Ferrimicrobium sp.: one gene and its partner. The main gene of each other region encodes a partner of the protein of the gene in region 2 in a complex. Links are inferred from orthologs where the notes say so. Each region holds a gene or a part of one and is shown on either strand. Other genes may lie near its edges.

Region 1 (10,061 bases), on a different replicon or contig from region 2:
GTTAACAGCCGCGTGCTCTGCCGATTGAGCTACCCCGGAATAGACTACACAATCTAGCAGGCCAATCCAGGCAACCGGCCATGGCGCGCGCCAACGTCCTAACCGTCGCGGAGGACCTCCTTGAGAGCTTGCGTCGACTCATTACGGCGCAGCCGAGAGATCGCGCGTGCCTCCACTTGGCGGACCCTCTCTCTCGAGACGCCAAAGCGATCCGACGCTTGCTCAATAGAGTGCGGCTCCTCTCCGTTGAGTCCGAAACGATACACGAGGATCGCTCGTTCTCGTTCCTCAAGCTGATCGAGGACAAGTTGCACGATTCGCCCAAGATCCTGAGATGTGACGGTCTCCTCAATCGGCGGACTTGACCGATCCGGTACCGCATCACCCAGCACAGCCTCCGAACCGCTATCAGTCGTGGGACTCGCCTCAAGCGATAATACCGATTGTGCGTACATCAGAATTTCCTCAACTCTGAAGAGTTCGAGACCACAAGCATCGGCGACCTCCTCAAGTCGCGGCTCACGACCAAATTTCTGCTGCAGGTCGAGCCGAATCTGCTGAATCCGCTGAAAATCCTGTTGCAGGGATCGCGGCAAACTAATCTCATTGCGGAACTCCCCTATCGCTTGTGAGATGGCTTGTCGTATCCACCAGGTGGCATAGGTCGAGAAACGAAATCCCTTACGGCCGTCATAGAGTTCCACTGCTCGCATCAGACCGATATTGCCCTCTTGGATAAGATCCTCAAGCGGCACGGCCCCTCCGTGCATACGTCGTGCGATGGAGGCGACAAGACGCAAGTTCGATGAGACAAACCGCTCCTTAGCAGCGGCCAAGACCCGTTCTTCCTCGCGGGTGCGCTGATCACGACCTTGGAGCTCTTGCACAATGGCGCTTAACTGAACCTCCTCGTCTCGTGAGAGCAATGCTGCACCCGACAACGAGGCCAAGAAGTCGTCGGCCTCCTTGATCGTGAAACCCGCCCTAATAACCTGCATAGACTCCCTCGCAGCCGCTTGACTATCGCGTCTCCCCTTCGCCGAGGTACGCCTGCTGCTCACCGACTTCGGCGTCGTCGACACAACAGCATCATCATCATCGGTGGTCCCGCTTGCTGGAGCTCGTGATAGAGTGGCATCAGCATCCACGACGCTCATCGGAGGATCCAACTTTTCAGTACTCACCTCGTCAACTACTGGGAATGTCTCCACCGACTTGGACCTGCCAGAAGGTGTCGCTGTTTTCTTATGACCGTCTGTCACCTAGTAATCCTCGAGAACTGGGCGCCTGTTCAGAGGGTTGGCTGAAAGATCTATCTCCACTTCCCCACCGACATGTGAACGCATGGAGACCAACCAATTGATTAGCTCGCCACAAGGCTCCATCCTGGTTCGGTCCCCCTGAAGCTCCTCGATCAAAAGTCGCACCCTCGGGACCTCCGCAATCAACGCGGTCAACTCTCTTGCTGAGACCCGTAAAGAACGCGTCAACTTCGCAAGTTCGAGCTTGGATTCTCGTAGCACGAGTGTGGCTATCACATCAGCACTGTTGTCACTCTCCGGCTGTTCGCTAGCCAGCCGAAAAAAGAGCTGCAGCATCGTCTCGGATGCTACCTCTCCTAGCCGCTGTTGCACCTCCCATAGCGAAGTGGTACCATGAATTGCCTTCACGATCCGTCGGTGTGTGGGGTCACGGAAGAGCTCAGCGACGACAATTCCGTCCAGCCCCGCAGGGTCGTGGACCAAGAGCCGAAGCGCCTCAATCGCAGGTCGGTCCAGCACTACTGCTTCTCCAGCCTGCTCGTCGACGACTCGAGAACGTGCCCCTTTTGGCAGCTGTACCATCAGCTCGTTGACAGAGAAGCCTGTTCGATCAGCGATCAGAGCCACGTACTCTCCACGAATCAGGTGGTTGGGATGCCGCTCAATCATCGCGATCGCCTGCTTCGCCACACGTGAACGATCCTCGGTGGAGCCGAGATCCCCGCTTCCCAACAGACGCTCAAGTCGAAAACGGGTGATCGGGACAGCGCGACGAAGGGACTCCTCCACCAGGCCCGGATCCTTCACCGCTGCATCGGCCGGATCGAGATTATCCGGAAGCGTGACCACGTCAAAGACCACACCACGACTCTCCTCCTCACCCCAGAGACGCTCGGCAGCGTTCTGTCCAGCGGCATCTGCATCAAAAAAGAGGGTGATGCGACGCGCAAAACGTCGCAAGACATCGAGATGCTCCTCCGAGAAGGCGGTGCCACAGGTTGCCACCACATTGGAAATCCCGATCTGATCGAGCGCGATAACATCGGTGTAGCCCTCACAGACAATCACCACACCCTTCTCCACGATTGCGGAACGCGCTCGGTCCAAGTTATAAAGGGTGCGCCGCTTACGATAGACCGGTGATTCCGATGAGTTCTTGTACTTCGCCGCCTTGCCATCGAGTCGTTCCAACTCCTCAGGAAGAATCCGCCCACCAAAGGCGACTACCCGGCCGGTCGTATCTCTGATGGGAAAAACAATCCGGCCATGCATGTGATCGACGAGCGTGCCCTGCTGGTCACGGTAACCGAAACCACCTTCCTCCCAATCACCCAACTCGATACCAAGACGCGCGAAGGGCAGTTGCACCCGCATGGGAGAGAGCCCAATCCCAAAGGCACGAATGGACTCCGGAGAGATCCCGCGCTTATCGAGATAGGCACGAGCTGCCTCGCCACGAAGCGGATCACCAAGCTGTGCCTGATACCACTGCGCGAGTCGCTCATACCCGTCATAGAGTCGGGTTTTGACGTTACGATCCGTCGGCGTACTCGTCGCCTGCTCGATCGTCACATGTGCACGATCTGCAAGGTACTCGAGCGCATCGACAAAATCGATCCCTTGGGTCTCCCGGACAAAGGTGATGGCATCACCTTTGGCATGGCAACCAAAACAGTAATAGACGCCGTCCTCGCCGTTGACCGAGAAGGAACCCGATCGTTCTTGGTGGAAGGGACACAATCCTACGTAGCGGCGACCGACACGCTTGAGCGCCACCGAAGCACCGATGAGGGTAACGATATCGGTAGCATCCAGGACACGCCGAATATCAAGCTCAGAGTAGCCCACTCTACGAGCTCCTTCCTCACGTACTTCCTTCTATAGGCTAGCACCCTCGCGGATCAGTGACTGAGCAACAGCAAGGCGCGCAATCGGCACCCGATACGGGGAACAACTCACATAGTCGAGCCCGATCTTGACAAAACTGGCAATTGAATCAGGATCACCACCGTGCTCGCCGCAGACACCTAGCTTGATATCAGGCCTCGTCGATCGTCCCCGCTTCGCTGCGATGTTGACAAGCTCAATGACCCCTTCGGCGTCGACCACCTTAAAGGGGTTAGAGGGAAGCAATCCCTGGGCAAGATAGATCGGCATCAACTTACCCTCCACGTCATCCCTAGAGAAACCATAGGTCAACTGCGTGAGATCATTGGTGCCAAACGAGAAGAACTCAGCGATCTCAGCGATCTCCATCGCCAAAAGTGCCGCCCGTGGTGTCTCGATCATCGTTCCAAAGAGCACATCGAGCCCGTCATCAGCACCGAGTTCTGCCAGCGCCACCTCCACCCACGCGTGGGCATAGGCTAGTTCTGCCTTGGAGATCGTCAAGGGGATCATCACCTCGACGTGTGGCTCACCACCTGAGCGCTTCAGGTCCATTGCCGCCTCGAGCAGTGCGCGCACCTGCATCGTGTACAGCCCTGGCTTGAGTACCCCCAGGCGCACACCTCGCACACCCAGCATAGGGTTGAACTCTCGCCATGTCTTGGCTGCCTCTAGAAGTTTTGCATCCTCCTCGGTCAACGTCTGATTGCTCTCCTTGATAAGGAGCGCATCGATATCTGGCAAGAACTCATGGAGTGGCGGATCAAGGAGTCGCACCGTTACCGGCAGACCATCCATGGCACGCAAAATTTGGAGGAAGTCCTCCCGTTGGGCCACGCGAAGTTCTTCAAGCGCCCGCTCCTCATCAGCCGGGGTGTCTGCCAAGATCATTCGACGAACGATGGGCAATCGGTCCTCAGCAAGAAACATGTGTTCAGTGCGACAAAGACCAATACCCTTGGCACCAAAGCGGCGAGCTACCTCAGCATCGGGGCCCGAATCCGCATTCGCCCGTACGCTCATATGGCCAGCAGAGAGCTGGTCAGCCCACTCGAGGAGGAGCTCGAGCTCCTGCGGTGGCTCAGCTGCCTCAAGTGGCAGTCGTCCAAGCGTTACCGTCCCCGTTGAACCATCGATCGAGATCTCATCTCCTTCGTGCAGCTCAACGTCCTCAATCTTTGCAAAGCCATTTTCGAAGATCAGTTGATCGGCACCCACGACAGCAGGTTTTCCCCAACCTCGAGCAACCACGGCGGCGTGCGAAACCAAACCTCCACGGCTCGTCAGGATGCCATTAGCGGCCAACATGCCGTGGACGTCATCAGGCGAGGTCTCCTTGCGTACCAAGATGACCTCCTCACCCCGTTCGTGGGCACGCACTGCATCATCAGAGGTAAAGTACACCTTCCCCACTGCCGCTCCGGGAGAGGCTCCAAGACCAGTCGTGAGGACCTCGAACTTCGTGGTCGCGAACTGTGGGTGTAACATCTGGTCAAGATGATCAGGAGAGATGCGCAACAGCGCTTCCTCACGGGTCAGCTTGATCCCGGTATCGCTCGTCATGGCCACCGCCATACGCAAAGCCGCGATACCGGTTCGCTTGCCGACTCGTGTCTGTAGCATCCAAAGCTTGCCCTGTTCGACGGTGAACTCCACGTCACACATATCTCGATAGTGCAACTCAAGGCGTTCGAAGATATCCATGAGCTCATGGAACACCTCAGGGAAATGGGTCTCCAACTCTGCGAGCGGTTCAGTTATGCGGACACCGGCGACAACGTCCTCTCCCTGGGCATTCACTAAAAAGTCGCCATAAACGCCTTGTTCTCCAGTTGCGGGGTCGCGGGTGAAGCCGACACCCGTTCCGGAGTTATCATCCCGATTACCAAAGACCATCGCTTGGACATTGACCGCCGTTCCAAGACGATGGTCGATACCCTCCCGTTCACGATAGGCGATCGCTCGCGGTCCGTTCCACGAACCAAAAACCGCCTCAATGGCGCCTCGAATCTGCACCTTTGGATCCTGAGGGAATGGGCTTCCGGTCTCCTGAGCAACAATCTCCTTATAGGCGCCAACCAGGTACCGGAGCAGCTCCGCTGGAATCTCACCATCGGAGTCGACCCCCGATAACTCCTTGGCGGCATCAAGCAATCGATCAAACTCGTCCGATTCAATACCTTGCACAATTCGGGCATACATCGCGATAAAACGGCGATAGGAGTCGTAGGCGAACCGAGGATCGTTGGTCAGTGCTGCCAAACCCTCCACGGAGACATCATTGAGCCCAAGGTTTAGCACCGTATCCATCATCCCTGGCATGGAGAACTGCGCTCCCGATCGCACCGACACTAGCAGCGGATCGCCTGGATCACCGAGACGCTTGCCCATTAGCTCCTCGAGTTCGGCCAGTGCGCGGTCAACTTCGACCGTCAGTCCGTCTGGCCAACCCTCGTCGATATACGCACGACACGCGTCAGTCGAGATGGTAAAGCCATGCGGTACTGGAAGTTTCAGCACCGAGGTCATCTCCGCCAAATTGGCACCCTTACCTCCAAGCAAGTGCTTGAGATTCATCGGTGCTACCTCATGGGGATAATCGAATGAGAACACAAACTGCACGGTCGTCTCCTTACCATCTGCCTGCCCTGGAAGCGCGACGATCGGGCTGTTCTCCCTCCGCCTGATCGCTCCAGTCTGTCCCTGCCCGCTTGTGGCGGTTTCTTACCTGTCAGCGACGTTGCCGAGGTATGCCAAGAGTATAGCCAGATACCCCGACCACCTAACCAAAGGGTGTGGCGACAGGGCGAGCCGTGGAGTCCAGCCGTTCCTGAAGATAGCGCGTAACCTCAGTCATTGGAATACGCACTTGCTCAGTCGTATCACGATCTCGTACCGTCACCGCCTTGTCATCGAGGGTATCGAAATCAACGGTGACACAGAATGGCGTACCGATCTCATCCTGTCGGCGATAGCGACGTCCAATCGACTGGGTCACATCAAAATCACAACTGAACGCACTAGCTAAGCTCGCGAAGACTGCATCTGCTGCCCCCTGGAGTTCAGGCTTTCGTGACAATGGCAACACCGCAACCGTATACGGAGCAAGGAAGGGCGACAAGCGCAAGACGGTACGTTCCTCGCCGCCTACCTCGTCTCGGTCGAAGGCTGAGAGCAAGAAGGCCATCATCGCTCGCGTCACCCCTCCGGCGGGTTCGATGACGTTGGGCAGATAGCGCTCATTGGTCTGCGGGTCGAAGTAGGTCATATCCGTGCCAGAATGCGTCGCATGGGCGTTGAGATCGTAGCTTCCACGATTCGCAATCCCCTCAAGTTCGCCAAAGCCCCACGGAAACCGATACTCAATGTCGACGGTGCCCTTCGAGTAGTGAGAAAGCTCATCGGGATCATGTGGTCGTAAGCGCAGCTCGTCTGCTGGAATCCCAAGGGTACGGTACCATTCGTAACGCTCTGTGGTCCAATACTGGAAGTATCGGTCAGCGAGTTCCGGCGGGGTAAAGAACTCCATCTCCATCTGATCAAATTCGCGCGTTCGAAAGACAAAGTTGCCGGGAGTGATCTCATTGCGGAATGACTTACCGAGTTGGGCGATCCCAAAAGGTGGCTTGAGCCGAAGCGCTCGCTGCACCAACGGAAAATTCACAAACATTCCTTGCGCGGTCTCGGGCCGTAGGTAGGCTACCGAGGCATCATCGGCGACAGGACCGACAAAGGTCCGAAACATCAGATTAAAGTCACGCGCCTCGGTGAGATCCGTAGATCCACAACTAGGGCATACGCCCTCGATCTGGTCCTCTCTCCACCGTGAACCGCACGTGCGACAATCGACAAGTGGATCCGTGAAACCCGCTAAGTGCCCCGAAGCCTCCCAGATCTTTGGGCTCGATAGTATGGCCGCTTCGATCCCCACCACGTTCGGACGCTGCTGGACCATGAAGTTCCACCACGCTTCGCGGACGTTGCGCAGCATGAGCGCTCCAAGCGGTCCGTAGTCATAGGTCGATCGGAATCCACCATAGATCTCGGCCGAGGGAAAGATAAACCCCCGTTGTTTTGCGAGGCTGACAATGGCTTCCATTCGATCAAGATCAGGCATATCGGGATTGTAGTAGGAGGAGCCTCCCCAACTGGTTATCGAGGCTTAGGAAGGCTGATTTTGGGTGGCCTGGGGCTCGAGCAGGGAGGCTACCACACCGGTGGAACGCAGACCTCTACCTACCACCTCCTTGACCAATCGAATAGCAAACGCTTCAAACTCCCGCCCACCTCGAGCGTCCTTGTCGGTGAGTACCTCACTGACACGATGGGCGAGAATCGATGCCGCCTTCGCCAAGATCTCGGATCCAACAGGTTCCCCACCACAGCCAGAACATCTAGGAGCAGAACTAGCGAAGTCAAAAGCTGCGAAAGAACCAGGGGCACCACAGAGTCCGCACACGGTGAGGTTCGGGGCATAACCCTCGATATCGAGTAGTCGTACCAGCAGCGCACCCAACAAGAATGGGCCAGGTTCATCCCCCATGAGGCGTAGGCCACGGTTCATCAGCTCGTAGATAACCGGATCGGGATGCCGATCAAGGGTGAGACTGTCGATCGCCTCAAGCCACTCCAATGCCGAGCCAAATTGGCTCGGCTCAACCCCGACGCGAGCGAGATGCGCCTGCACGAGTGACGCCTGTTGGATGACGTCCAACTCCCGTCCGCGATAGAGCAGCAGATCGAGCTCGCTGGTCGGCTGGATTAAACCTGAGATACGACTCTTAGCACTCCGCACCCCCTTAGCGACCGCCCGAACCTTACCGTGTTCGCGGGTAAAGAGAGTCACAATTCGATCTGACTCTCCGAGTGGCCAGGTGCGGATCACCACGGCTCGATCTGTGTAGGACTTCATCGATTACGAAAGCGCTGCCGACGCCCGCCAAGCACCAACAGGCCGATCAGCACCACCACGAGAATCATCAAACTCCCAAGTTGTGCCGCGCCACCTCGAATGGCGGCGACCGCCAGAAACAGCAACCCAAGACCGATCAACCATGCCAGAATCCGCGCGATCACATACACTATCTTCATCGACGACGTGGCTCCTTCACTCCCCCGTAACGGCGTGAACGCCCTTGGTAGAGACGCACCGCCTCAAACAGGTGTTCTCGACGAAAGTCAGGCCAATACTCGTCTACAAAGACAAGCTCTGAATAGGCCAACTGCCAGAGCAAAAAGTTCGAGATACGATACTCGCCCGAGGTACGGACCACAAGGTCCGGATCCGGCATCTCCGGCTGGTACAGATAGCTGGCGATGAGAGCATCGTTAACCTGGCTGGGACGATAACCCGCAGCCACAATCGACTGTACCGCATCGACGATCTCCGCTCGCCCACCATAGTTAAAGGCCATCGTCAGGGTGAGCGTCGAGTTCGCTTGGGTGAGCTCCTCCGCCCGATCCATTTCGCGCAGAACCGAGCGTGGCACCCTCCAGTTTCGTCTTCCAATGAAGCGAACCCGCACACCGAGGTCGTTCAACTCGTCCCGCCGTCGACGAAGGAGGCCTCGGTTAAAATTCATTAAGAAACGTACTTCATCACTAGGTCGTCGCCAGTTCTCCGTTGAAAACGCATAGACGGTGAGCCAAGAGATCCCTAGATCAAGCGCGCCATACACCGTATCAAGCAGAGCCTCTTCCCCCGCCGCGTGCCCCTCAGTACGTGGGAGACCAAACTGCTCAGCCCAACGGCCGTTCCCGTCCATCACGCACCCTACATGGACAGGAATCTTGGTCGGATCGATGCCCTCGATCATGGGTCTCGCCGGAGCCGTGATCGTAGATGCTGCTGCATCGGTTGGCCGACCGCCTCCATCCAAAACTCCACGTCCAGCACATCCCCCTCAAGAAGAAAGATCCGTCTCGTGGCCGCAACTGGTTTCGAGGTCGGGGTATGTCCTACCTGAGTCGAGTCCAACGCGAGGCGATAGCCAGCAGCGCGGTCCTCGATCCACCCGGTTAGCACCTCACTGATGCCGGTCGGTTGTGCAACCACAAGCTCTGCTTGGCGTTCTCCCACGAACCGTAGGTAACCGACTTCTGTATGTAATGGTGAGCCATCACTGGCCTTAGTCATCTGTCGATAGGTCAAAAAAGGTCGGCCAAGATCAGCCACCTCGACCGTCTCATGGAAGTCAAAATCAGCGATGGTCGGGTACCAACCCGCTCCCTCGCCGCTCCAACGACCTATCATTGCACTGCGAAACTCCATGGCCCTCCGAAACGTACTCCTCATCGAGCAACGCACTCCCTCATCGAGCTTAGCGCCACCATGCTCTACAGAGGAACTCTTCTCCTTTCCACAACCAAGGCCAGCGACGCCGTCGGCTGGGTCGCCGGGCTACGGGCAATGGCGCCTTCGAGTACTCCGATACCCGATCCTCATGACCCTGGGTCGCCGCCCATCAAACAGCCTCAGCACACAGGGCTGATCGACCTTGCCAGATACGCCAACCTCGCCTTGAGCAAGGAGTTGACAGGACCACGATAGTGATCGATACCGGCGCACCATAGCGTCCGGCGTTGGCGCACTATAGCGTCCGGCGTTGGCGCACTATAGCGATCTACGAAAAACCAAGAGGATGGCAACCCCCTTGGGGCCTCATGGCCGCTCCCGACACATCCTCTCGGTCTCAAGCTGTGGCATTTCAAGCGCTTAGATCGCTAGGGAATCGGTCCTTTGTCCGTGAGCTGTAGGCCAAAAGACCCCAGGTTCCTTTCCGGCGTGAGCACTAACATTACAAATAGTTGTCATGTTACTCCAGCATCGCTATCACAGGAAGGATCACTATCAAGATGGCTCAGACAAACACCCCCGTAACCCATACCCCCCACGATTGGTTAGCTCGGACC
Region 2 (10,073 bases):
CGTTGACGTAGTTATGGTAGCTTACCGGCCCATAGTCCGGGATCGGAAATCCTGCTCCGTCATAGGTCGACGCCGTCTTCGGTACAGTAAGACCACCACCGAGGAGCTTGGCCGTCGCGCTATTACCTGAACTCGATGCACCGGCCGGCCCATTCGTCGGCGGCAGCGACGCCCCAGCAGAAGCCGGCCCGTAATCTCCATTCGAAAAGTGACACGCCGAAAGCACGACCCCGAGCACACCGACCACTGCGACACCGCGCAACAACTTTCCCACAACCAACATGGCTACTAGGCTAAACCGGAGTGGTGGGGAATAAGCCCTCCGCAGTCACGACGGCGGAGTTCAGCACTCAGTAGACACCAAGGGAAAGCGAGTTAGGCCGGGTGACCGAGACGGTGATGATCGTGGTGGTGGGTCTCGTCATTGGCACGATCCCACAGCGCTGGCTTCGCATCCCTGAGCCCATCGTGCTCCTGGTGGTCGGTGCACTCATGCGATCCACACTTGGAGCCAACGCGAATGCGGCGAGCTTGAGCATCGTCGCCTACATCGGTCTCTTCGCACTGCTCTTTGGCGTTGGAGTAGAGCTCGCCGATCTCGGCCACCGCCCGCTCACGCCACGAGGATTGGGCTTAGCCTCAATCGGCGCAACCGTTTTGGGCGCTCTTGGCTTTGCCATGCTGGCTTGGCAGCGATCAGCCGGGTTAGCGGAACTTGCCCTCATCCTGAGCGCGATTCCCACGTCGGCGGGTATCGCGGCACGGCTGCTGCGACCCCATGGAACCGGTGAGGGCAGTGGTTATCCGATCATCATCTCCGCCGCCGTCGCCGACGACTTTTTTGGCATCGCTCTCTTGGTGCTCGCACCACTGTTTGCGGCCGGTGCTACCTTTGGCCTGACCGGTAGCCCAACCATCGCCTTGGCGGCCTCCCTCGTGATTGTGGGTGCCATGCTCCTCATACGGCCAAAGGCGAGTGCCTTGATCTTCACGAAAGTTGTGGTGCTCACCATCGGTGGGGTCATCAGTGGCGTCTCCGCTGCCTTGCTTGGCGTCTTCGATGGTCACGAAATCGCCGCTCACCTTGGGGCACCCGCCAGACGTTGGTTGCCCTTCCTGGAGCGACTACTACCAACCGTGTTCTTCATGGTCGCGGGCTACGACATCCGACTACCGCTGCTCGTTTATGCCAACGTTCTCCTATCCGCAAGCCTGATCCTGGTCGCGCTGCTCATCTCTCGTCTTGCCATTGGCGCCGCTACCCCAGGAGACCTCCACGTACGAATAGCTGTAGGGGCAGGCATGCTCGCCAGGGGCGAGGTCACCATCGCTATGGCCCTCGTCTTCTTGCAGTCAGGCGTCTTGTCCAACACCGACTACGCCATTCTCATGGCCGTCGTCCTCGGCTCGACGCTGCTCTCAGGACTTGCGCTACGACTCAATCGCCTAGGTCGGTGAACCCTTCGAGATCTCGCTCGCAGACGGCTTTTTGATCGCTACCTTCTCGCCAAAGTGGGAGAACTGAACGGTGGAGGTTACTGTTACCTTCGTGCTCGACGAGGTCACCAACTCCGTCTGGTTCACTTGAACAACCTGGCCTTTGTTATTGACATACGCGGTGAAGGTATCGCTCTTGAGGCCAGTTAACGAGGTCGCCATCGACGAAGTGAGCGCCTTCTTATGCGCCTTGAAGTCAGCGGCGGTAAAGACTCCCTGGTAACCGGTGGTCGACTGCCCCAGGACTTTGATACCTGCAACCTTCTTTACGCTCGGCGTGGCGCGCAGCAGCGAAGAGATCGAACCTGGCGATGATGCTGGGAATGGCTCCTTCTGCGCGTACCACTTCTTCTTGAAGTAGACCCACTCGGTCGTGCCGATACGTTCCACTCCAACCTTCTCGCTCTGGCTCTGGCCAGAGAGACTGACTGAACTTGTCAGGTTTGCCGAGGCGAGGTGGGCGTCGTAGTTCTGATCGCCACAACCCTGAAGCTGCGTGCTATCAGCGCCACTCGTGGCCTGGGTGACGAAACAGAAGTGAACCTCCTGGTTCGTTAACGTCGCCGCACCGGCACTCACCGGATTGCTCGTACTGGTCGAGCCGCAGGCTGCGAGTAAAAGTCCCCCTAGAGGGATCGCTAAAAGCAACTTCTTCAAGATATCGATTTCCTTCCCTGGCGGAACGTCAACAACAACGCCGCCAACCCTATTAAGAATGCCAAATAAACCCCGTAGGAGGGCCCATACGCCACCGGAACCTCAGTCGAGTGATACGATCCAGGTCCAATCGTCAGGTACAGCGCAGCCCCACCGAACATCAACGCCGCCCCGATCACCCTCCACGAACCAAGCGATATCCGAGGGGTGTGCCGAGTAAAGAACTCGCCATCTGAGGTGAGCACAAATGCGAGCAACAGCACTCCAAGCGCCGTCAGGAATCCCCAACTATGAAAGCCATCGGTCGTACCAGTGATGCTCAGAATCGCGTACGTATGCCAAGGAAGGAACAGGGTGATCGCGATAGCTACCACGCAGACCGAGAGGACTCGATCCTCAGTTCTCAACCTCTCCCAAATGACTCTCAAGTAGCATCCTCCGGAACGCCAGTCTAGCCGAGGTCGCCACGTTGCCAAGTTATGGCCGCATGGCAGCTCTCATGCTCCCCAGCCGACTCGCTCACCGCGCGTAAATGACACCAGTCGCTTGCTTGTGGTATAGTGGTTGTATAGTACAATTAGATACGGGGGGCGAGGACGTGGGGTTGTAGACCCAAGGACAGGAGGTACGATGAGAGAGCACGCGATCAAAGTTCTGATGGCCGCCTACCTTGCTCTCTTTGGCGCCCTTCTGGTCGATGGCATCATCTTGCCAACTTACGAAGTCAACGTCTACGGCATCAGTTACTACCTCGTTCACCTTGCGACCTTCTTCCCGCTGGCGATCGGCTTCTTGATCTGTATTTGGCTGGTCGTACACCTGGGCAACCACTTGCCTCGCGGGGTCCAACCGTTGGCTACCGTGAGGGCAGCTTTTTTTGCGATTGGGATCCTGATGGCCGGCGTCATGCTCACCCCCTACACCTGGAACACCTTTTTTAATTGGGCGCACATGACCTTTGGGGCTGCCCTCTTCTTGGTCCAGCTCGGCCTTTCCATCTGGATTACGCTGCGCTACGTCCATAGCTGGCTGAACTGGGCAATGATCGTCATCCAGTTTGTCGGTGGTCTCCTAGCGATGTTCTCACTGCCCGACAACGGCATCAACGTCTTGATGCCTGGCGAGGTGCTCTTTCAGTTTGGCTTTGCGATTCTGCTCATCTACTCACTCTCCGAGCTGTTGACCGGTTCTGCGTTCGGAGATGGACAGGCCCCAAGCACCACGCTGCGCCCTGCCATAGCGAGGACGACGAGTGAACGCCAGCACCGCATCGGCCAAGACCGTATCAACCAAGACCGTATCGGCCAGCACCAGGCCTGCAACTGATCAACCGGCGCGCATCACACAGTCCCGCAGCGTAGTCCATAGCGCCACCGGGTCGCCTATCCTTGCGCGATATCGGCGAAAAGCGCCCAGTTCTCCATAAAGGCGAGATGTACCGTTCCCACAGGGCCGCTGCGGTGCTTTGCGATGATAATCTCAGCGACACCACGGTCAGGGCTGTCCGGACGATACGCCTCATCTCGATAGATAAACATGACGATATCCGCGTCCTGCTCCAGCGAGTTATGCACGAGTGCACCGTTCGCGTAGAAACAGTGACTCTCGAGCACCTCGATATCAAAGACCAACTCCGGCGGTAACGGTGCAAGAGCAACGATCACCTTCGTTATCGTGGCCGCTCGCTCATCGAGAGCGATCACCCGATCGCCGACTTTCAGCGCCTTGACACGCACAAATCCTTGCGGGGTCGCGAGAGGATGATTGGTGGTGGCATCGAGGTGGGTGCCGTCATCGAACTCAATCCGGACCAGTGGTTTGACCCCAGTGGCAACCACTCGTTTGGCAACCGAATGCAACGGTTCGGCCCCTGGCGTCGCGGACAACAGCCCAAACTGCTGGGTGCCTTTGGCCCACAGCATCCCAATTGTCTCCGTGGTGCCGTCGTCTAGCTGAACGTGCGTATCCCAAGCCAGACAACCTGACTCCCGCAGATCGGCCAACAACGGCCGCTTATCCGAACGACTCTCCAAGTTACGAGAGAGCTGAGAGAGCGCAATCACCGGCACATCGAGCTCTCGAGCGAGAAGCTTAAGCCCTCGCGAGATCTCGGAGACCTCAACCTGACGTGACTCCACGTTCTTTCTGGACGACATGAGCTGGAGGTAGTCGATCATCACCAGTGAGAGCCCCTCATTAGCCTTCAGTCGACGCGATCGCGCGCGGATATCCAACACGGTGATATTGGGATCATCATCGATAAAGATCTTGCGCTCCGCCAAACGGCCCGCAGCGTGCGAGATACGGTCCCACTCACGCTCGACGAGGCGCCCGCTACGGATCTTCATCGAGTCGACTCTCGCTTCTCCCGCCAGCAGACGTTGGCCGATCTCGATGCGACTCATCTCGAGTGAGAAGATCAGCACCGGGTCCTCCGAGTTCTCCGCCACCTTCGAGGCCATCGATAGCGCAAAAGAGGTCTTTCCCATACCAGGGCGAGCACCTACGATGATCAGGTTCGACCGATGGAGCCCGGAGAGCTTCTCATCGAGATCCCTAAAGCCTGTGGAAGCCGTCTTGGTCTGGTTCCCACCTTGGGCGTAAAGCTCCTCAAGCTCTTCGAGCGCCTCCCACAGGACATCGCGGATGACCACCGCATTGTCGGTATTATTCCCTTTGGCGACATCAAAGATGCGTGCCTCTGCGTAGTCTACAATCTCCTGGACATCGTTAGGTGAGGCATAGGCCTGCTCAGCGATCTCGGTGGCCGCAGCGATGAGCCGTCGCAGGAGCGAGTAGTCACGCACAATCTGGGCGTAGCGTGCCGCGCTCGCAATGGCTGGCGTCGAGGCCTGTAGCAGCAACAGCTTCTCCGTCCCGCCTACCTGTTCGAGCACCCCTGAACGCTTGAGCTGATCCGAGACAGAGACCACATCGGTTGGATCCCCAGCGGTGTAGAGCTGCCATAGTGCAGCGAAGATATGATGCAGCGAAGGCTGAAAAAAATCATCTTCTTTGACAAGTTCGACCGCTTCGCTAATCGCATCACGCGAGAGCAGCATCGCCCCAACGAGCGAGTCCTCAGCCTCTACGCTATGTGGCGGTACCCGAGTCTCACTAATCGCTCTCGACTCACGCGCCGCCATGGAATGCTTCGTCTATGATTCGGCGATGACTTCGACGTTGATCGCCACTTCGACCTCAGGATGCAGCCGGATCGGAACGGAGAAGGTCCCCGTCGTCTTGATTGGCTCCGACATATTGACCTGATGACGATCGATGCTGACACCCGAGAGTTCCGTCACCTTCTCAGCGATCTCGCCGGTCGTGACGGACCCAAAAAGCTTACCATCTCGTGAGGATCGCTTCGCAACACTGATCTCGAGGGCTACCAGCTGCGACGCCAGCTCTGATGCAGCCTCAAGTTCGCGCTGATGCTTCTCGGCGGAGGCTTTGCGCATCGATTCTGCCTGTTGTGCTACCTTTGGTGTGGCCACCAGGGCCAACCCTTTGGGGAGCAGATAGTTGCGGGCGTACCCATCAGCGACCCTGACATGATCACCTCGTCGGCCGAGACCGGTGATTGGTTGACGGAGAATGAGCTCCATGCCTACTCCTCCTCCTCTTGCGACTCGTCCTCTTGGGTGTCATCATCAACATCGACAACGTCATCGACATCCTCATTACGGACACGACGGTCAGTGTTGCGGCCGCGGCCACCGCCGCCAGCACCGCGCTCCCGGTCGTTGGTCGGTCGGGCAAGATATGGTAATAAGGCCAATTCGCGCGCCACCTTGATGGCATTGGCCACCTCGGCCTGGTGCTGCGTACAGTTGCCGGTGACTCGACGCGCGCGAATCTTAGCGCGATCGCTGATGTAGCGACGGAGTAACTCCACGTCCTTATAGTCGATCCATTCAGTCTTGCTCAGACAAAAACTACATGGCTTTTTCTTAAATTTCTTGAGCGCATCAGCGGACTCCTTGCGGACCGGCCGCTTCTTCGTCGCGTTCTTACCCATTTTTAAAACGGCTCCTCATCGTAGTTAAAACTTCCAATCGACGGCTCAGGCACACTCGCTTGTGCCACGTTACGGCCACCACCGTCGCCAGCGCCTCCGGTACGCCGATCTGCCTTGGTCACCTGGGCGGTCGCCCACCGAAGCGAAGGACCAACCTCATCGGCTATGACCTGTATCTTGGATCGCTTGTCACCATCGGGGGTCTCCCATGTCCGCTGTTCAAGGCGGCCAGTGACAACGGCACGAGATCCCTTTTCGAGACTCTCGGCCACATTCTCAGCGAGTTCACGCCAGCAAACTACCTCAAAAAAGGAGGTGGACTCCTCCCAATCCTGCGTTTGCTGATTCATCCGACGCCGGTTGACGGCGATGGAAAATGTGGTCTGAGCCAAACCCTGCGACGTGAAACGAAGTTCTGGCTCCTTGGTGAGATTGCCAATCAAGGTAACAGTATTTCCGGCGGACATATTTTCTCCTGTCCTCGTGTCTTAGCGCGCTGCTCCTTTGAGGAGCGGCGCCTTTCCTGACTCTATCGCACGCTCGGGAAGGCGAACGATCTTGAAGCGGAGGACCTCATCAGCAATAGAGAGAACTCGATCGAGTTCCGTCACCGTCGCCGGTTCAGCTTGAAACCGGTGGAATGAATAGAATCCCTCAAGATGGTGAGCGATGGGATAGATGAGGGTCCGACGTCCCCACGTCGCCTTCTCGCCAATCGACCCACCAGCGGTCGTGATAATCGACTCGACTCGTTCAGTCACGCCATCACGAACCGCCTCCTCAAGCGAGGAGTCAGTAATCAGGGCTAGCTCATATGTTCTCAAAGGTACCTCCTATGGACCAGGCTCTTCACCAGGACTCCTCTGTCAGATGACAACACTGCCAAGTGACCACACCACCAAAGGATGGTGCAAGGAGCAGGAAAGCAATACAACGACCCCTACAACAGGAATCGATCGAAGACAGACTAGTGGTTCAGGTTCGGCTGCACTGCACCCTTGGCGCGCCGCTCGCCTATTTGGTTCGCTTGAACCTTCGTTCGATGAGGAAGTTCCAACGACAGGCCATACAGACCTCAACAATGCATACGTTAAGGTCGCTCACGCCGAGCATCGAGGAGTCGCTGAGCAGGCCACCCACCACTTGGCCACTGGCCGGCAGCCCTTTACCAAAGCCGTACGCAACGTGACGCAGTGCCTCTTGATCACAGACCGGACACGCGTCGCGCAAGACAACGCCAAAGCTCGCAGCAGCATCAAGAAGTTGTCTATCGGCATCACACACGTCAACACGACCAAGGCTCCCTCGTCGCAGATCGCCAAGGACACGTGCGCGCAGGAGCCGCAGATCCAGTGACGGACCATCGAAGCTTGACCGGCGAGACCTCTGTGGGTCGGCTTCTCCCATGGATCCACCATACCCCGATGGGCCCAACTCTAGTCATACGAATGAGGACAAGTCTTAACCTCGGTACCCACCAGGCGCACATCGCGGTAACGCTAGCCCATTGACCCGACGCTCACCAACAACCAGGAGACACCAATCGTATCGTTGGGCATGCTAGCCTTGGCACCCAAATGCATGCGTCTTTCCTGCAACGACACCGGACGGTTCTGCTCACAATGCTCGCCTTGGGCGCTCTTGCCCTCACCATCGGCACCGTCTTCGAGTTTCGCTTGCACGCGACGCTCCCACCGCTGAAGATCTCACTCAACCCGCCAACCATGCTGGTGGCAGCGGGCACTCAGCCCGAGTTCCACTGGCCAACCCAAGGGCAGGCCGCCGTGGCCATCCCTTCGCTGGCCGCGAATGCTCTCGCGTCAACCCCCAATCAACATCCGGTGCCCATTGCGAGCCTGGCAAAGTTGATGACCGCCTATCTCGTCTTAGAGCGCTATCCACTGGCCATCGGTTCGCAAGGACCGACCCTCACCATGACCTCCGCGGACGAGCAACAATACTACGATGACGTCGCCGAGGACCAGTCTTCGGTCGAGGTGACCGCCGGGGAACAGCTGAGCGAATATCAGCTGCTACAGGCGCTCCTCACACGTTCAGCCAACAACGTCGCCCAACTGCTCGCATCCTGGGTCGCTGGCTCTCAACGCTCCTTTGTGGCACAGATGAACCAAACCGCGACTCGCTTGGACCTCACCAACACCCACTTTGCTGACGCGAGTGGCTTCAACCCGGCAACCAAAGCCACCGCCCAAGCCGTCGCAACCATCGCCGCGATGGACATGCGCAACGCCGTCTTCGATCAGATCGTCGACGAGCATACGGTCACGCTGCCACTGGTTGGCACCCTGACCAACATTGTCGCCCGAATTGGCACAGCCAACGTGGTTGGCATCAAGTCGGGCTACACCATTTGGTCTGGCGGCTGTGCCGCTATCGCCACCGAGGAGCAGTCCCCCTCCGGCTCCTTCCCGGCGATCGCCGTCGTCCTCAACCAACAGGGGCCGGCCTCACTCCATCATGCAGCAAGCATCGCTGAGCAACTCGCAGATGAGGTTGGGGCGGGCGTTGTCCACATTGACGGGGTGAGGGCTCACCAACGGATTGGTTCCCTTCGCATTCCTTGGCTAGGGCGCGTGGGATCGTCCGTCGACCTCACCCTCACCCGCTCACTCAAAGTAGCCCTGTGGCCTGGGCAAGCGATCACCTATCATGCCCATCTCACCAGCGCGACCCATTTGATCGGCCGCCCTGCAGGGGCGGTCGCGGGCTATCTGGTGCTCAGCTGGCCGATGCATACCGAGCGCATTGCCATCGTCACCACTGGTGCGATACCCCCGCCGAGCCGTTGGTGGCGACTCCTACACGCCTAGACCGGCACGGGTAGAGGCGACGACTCCAACAGTGCCCGAACGAGCTACCGACGATGCCCCTTCCCGAGGAGTATGTTACTTTGAGGGTACATTTCGCCAGTACTGATTTGGCTAGCACCTAAAGGGTACGTGTCGCCTGGGGCACAAGGAACGTCACGAGGGGCCTAGCCACGCATCCGCCCATCCACACGCTGTCACCGACCTGGTCGAGACGGCACCAACGCCGGCTCACGTTACCAGTAGCGCGACGCCGTCAGGGTCAGACAAGACCGCGTTTGAGCGTCCTAACTTTTGCCAGGTGAAGCCGCTCAAGCGATCTGATCACATACCAGCCAAGGTCTACCTGGGGTGCGTGAAAGGCCAGTTTTGCCGCAGTAGGAAGCTCATGATGATTATTATGCAGCCCTTCGCCGAAGGTCAGGAGCGCAAGCCACTGATTATTTGTGGCCAAATTCTGGAAGGGCCTCTTGCCAAATCGATGGCCTATTGCATTCACCGCAGCACTCAAGGTGAGGTAAAGCACCAGATGGACAACAGAAATAACAACGGCTAACTCAACCCCAAAAAGCGCGACCAAGATCCCAACCCCGAGACCAAGACCCAGGTACGAGTGCGAAAATACATAACGATCCCAGCGATCAGGTTGGAGATCCTTGGTAACCCGCTCGATGGCTTCCCTATTTTTGGCGGCCCGCCGATAATAGAAGAGGTTAAGGAGCTGGATCTTCCAGTAGCTCTCAACGATCGGTGAGTGTGGGTCTCCAGCGACGTCCGTGTGCGCGTGATGGATCCGATGGACTCCAACCCACTCACGACGCTGAATCCCGGTCGTGAGCCACAACAACAGCCGGACTACGAACTCGACCGCTGGAGCTAGCTTAAGCGCCTTATGCGAGAGTGTCCGGTGTAAATAGAGCGTTGTCAAAAGGATCGAGAGCTGGGTAATAAAGAAGGCAAAGATGAGGGCAAATAGCACCCTGCTAAGCATACTTCTCTTGGCACGCTCATTCCGTCCTTAGAATGCGAATCCTTAGGAAATGCGTAGGTATCGGTTGCTATTTCCTTGG

What was found.
Region 1: the proteins of dnaB (region 2) and dnaG are in contact, whole or in part, in a crystal structure (PDB 2R6A), measured with the Geobacillus stearothermophilus proteins. The link is inferred for Ferrimicrobium sp. from one-to-one orthologs. Residues at the interface, in WP_033016901.1 of Geobacillus stearothermophilus: Ser13, Glu15, Ala16, Gln18, Glu91, Leu92, Asp94, Ala95, Val96, Pro97, Thr98, Ala99, Ala100, Asn101, Tyr104, Tyr105, Ile108; in WP_049624496.1 of Geobacillus stearothermophilus: Lys456, Leu457, Leu458, Pro459, Ala460, Asn463, Ala464, Leu467, Leu535, Leu536, Ile537, Ala538, Gln544, Glu545, Asp548, Tyr549, His552.

The regions. Positions count from the first base shown.
Region 1 is NZ_DAHXOI010000010.1:80,715-90,775, reverse strand. What follows is about bases 687-3,639. They hold dnaG (DNA primase), read right to left. Parts: upstream 3,111-3,639; coding sequence 1,263-3,110; downstream 687-1,262. Other genes in these bases: ppdK (pyruvate, phosphate dikinase), read right to left, coding at 3,141-3,639; M7Q83_RS08470 (sigma-70 family RNA polymerase sigma factor), read right to left, coding at 687-1,157. Also shown: more of M7Q83_RS08470, read right to left, coding at 99-686; more of ppdK, read right to left, coding at 3,640-5,771; M7Q83_RS08455 (glycine--tRNA ligase), read right to left, coding at 5,932-7,266; DNA repair protein RecO, read right to left, coding at 7,312-8,061; M7Q83_RS08445 (hypothetical protein), read right to left, coding at 8,058-8,240; uppS (polyprenyl diphosphate synthase), read right to left, coding at 8,237-8,965; M7Q83_RS08435 (FABP family protein), read right to left, coding at 8,962-9,444; M7Q83_RS08430 (hypothetical protein), read left to right, coding at 10,005-10,061. UniProt on the Escherichia coli protein: RNA polymerase that catalyzes the synthesis of short RNA molecules used as primers for DNA polymerase during DNA replication.
Region 2 is NZ_DAHXOI010000023.1:7,924-17,996, reverse strand. What follows is about bases 2,919-5,883. They hold dnaB (replicative DNA helicase), read right to left. Parts: upstream 5,301-5,883; coding sequence 3,537-5,300; downstream 2,919-3,536. Other genes in these bases: rplI (50S ribosomal protein L9), read right to left, coding at 5,313-5,762; M7Q83_RS11615 (hypothetical protein), read left to right, coding at 2,919-3,480. Outside these bases: M7Q83_RS11635 (hypothetical protein), read right to left, coding at 1-283; M7Q83_RS11630 (cation:proton antiporter), read left to right, coding at 385-1,458; M7Q83_RS11625 (hypothetical protein), read right to left, coding at 1,447-2,154; M7Q83_RS11620 (hypothetical protein), read right to left, coding at 2,151-2,582; more of M7Q83_RS11615, read left to right, coding at 2,785-2,918; ssb (single-stranded DNA-binding protein), read right to left, coding at 6,178-6,642; rpsF (30S ribosomal protein S6), read right to left, coding at 6,664-6,999; M7Q83_RS11585 (DUF5318 family protein), read right to left, coding at 7,190-7,582; M7Q83_RS11580 (hypothetical protein), read left to right, coding at 7,753-9,006; M7Q83_RS11575 (fatty acid desaturase), read right to left, coding at 9,266-9,982. UniProt on the Escherichia coli protein: The main replicative DNA helicase, it participates in initiation and elongation during chromosome replication. Travels ahead of the DNA replisome, separating dsDNA into templates for DNA synthesis.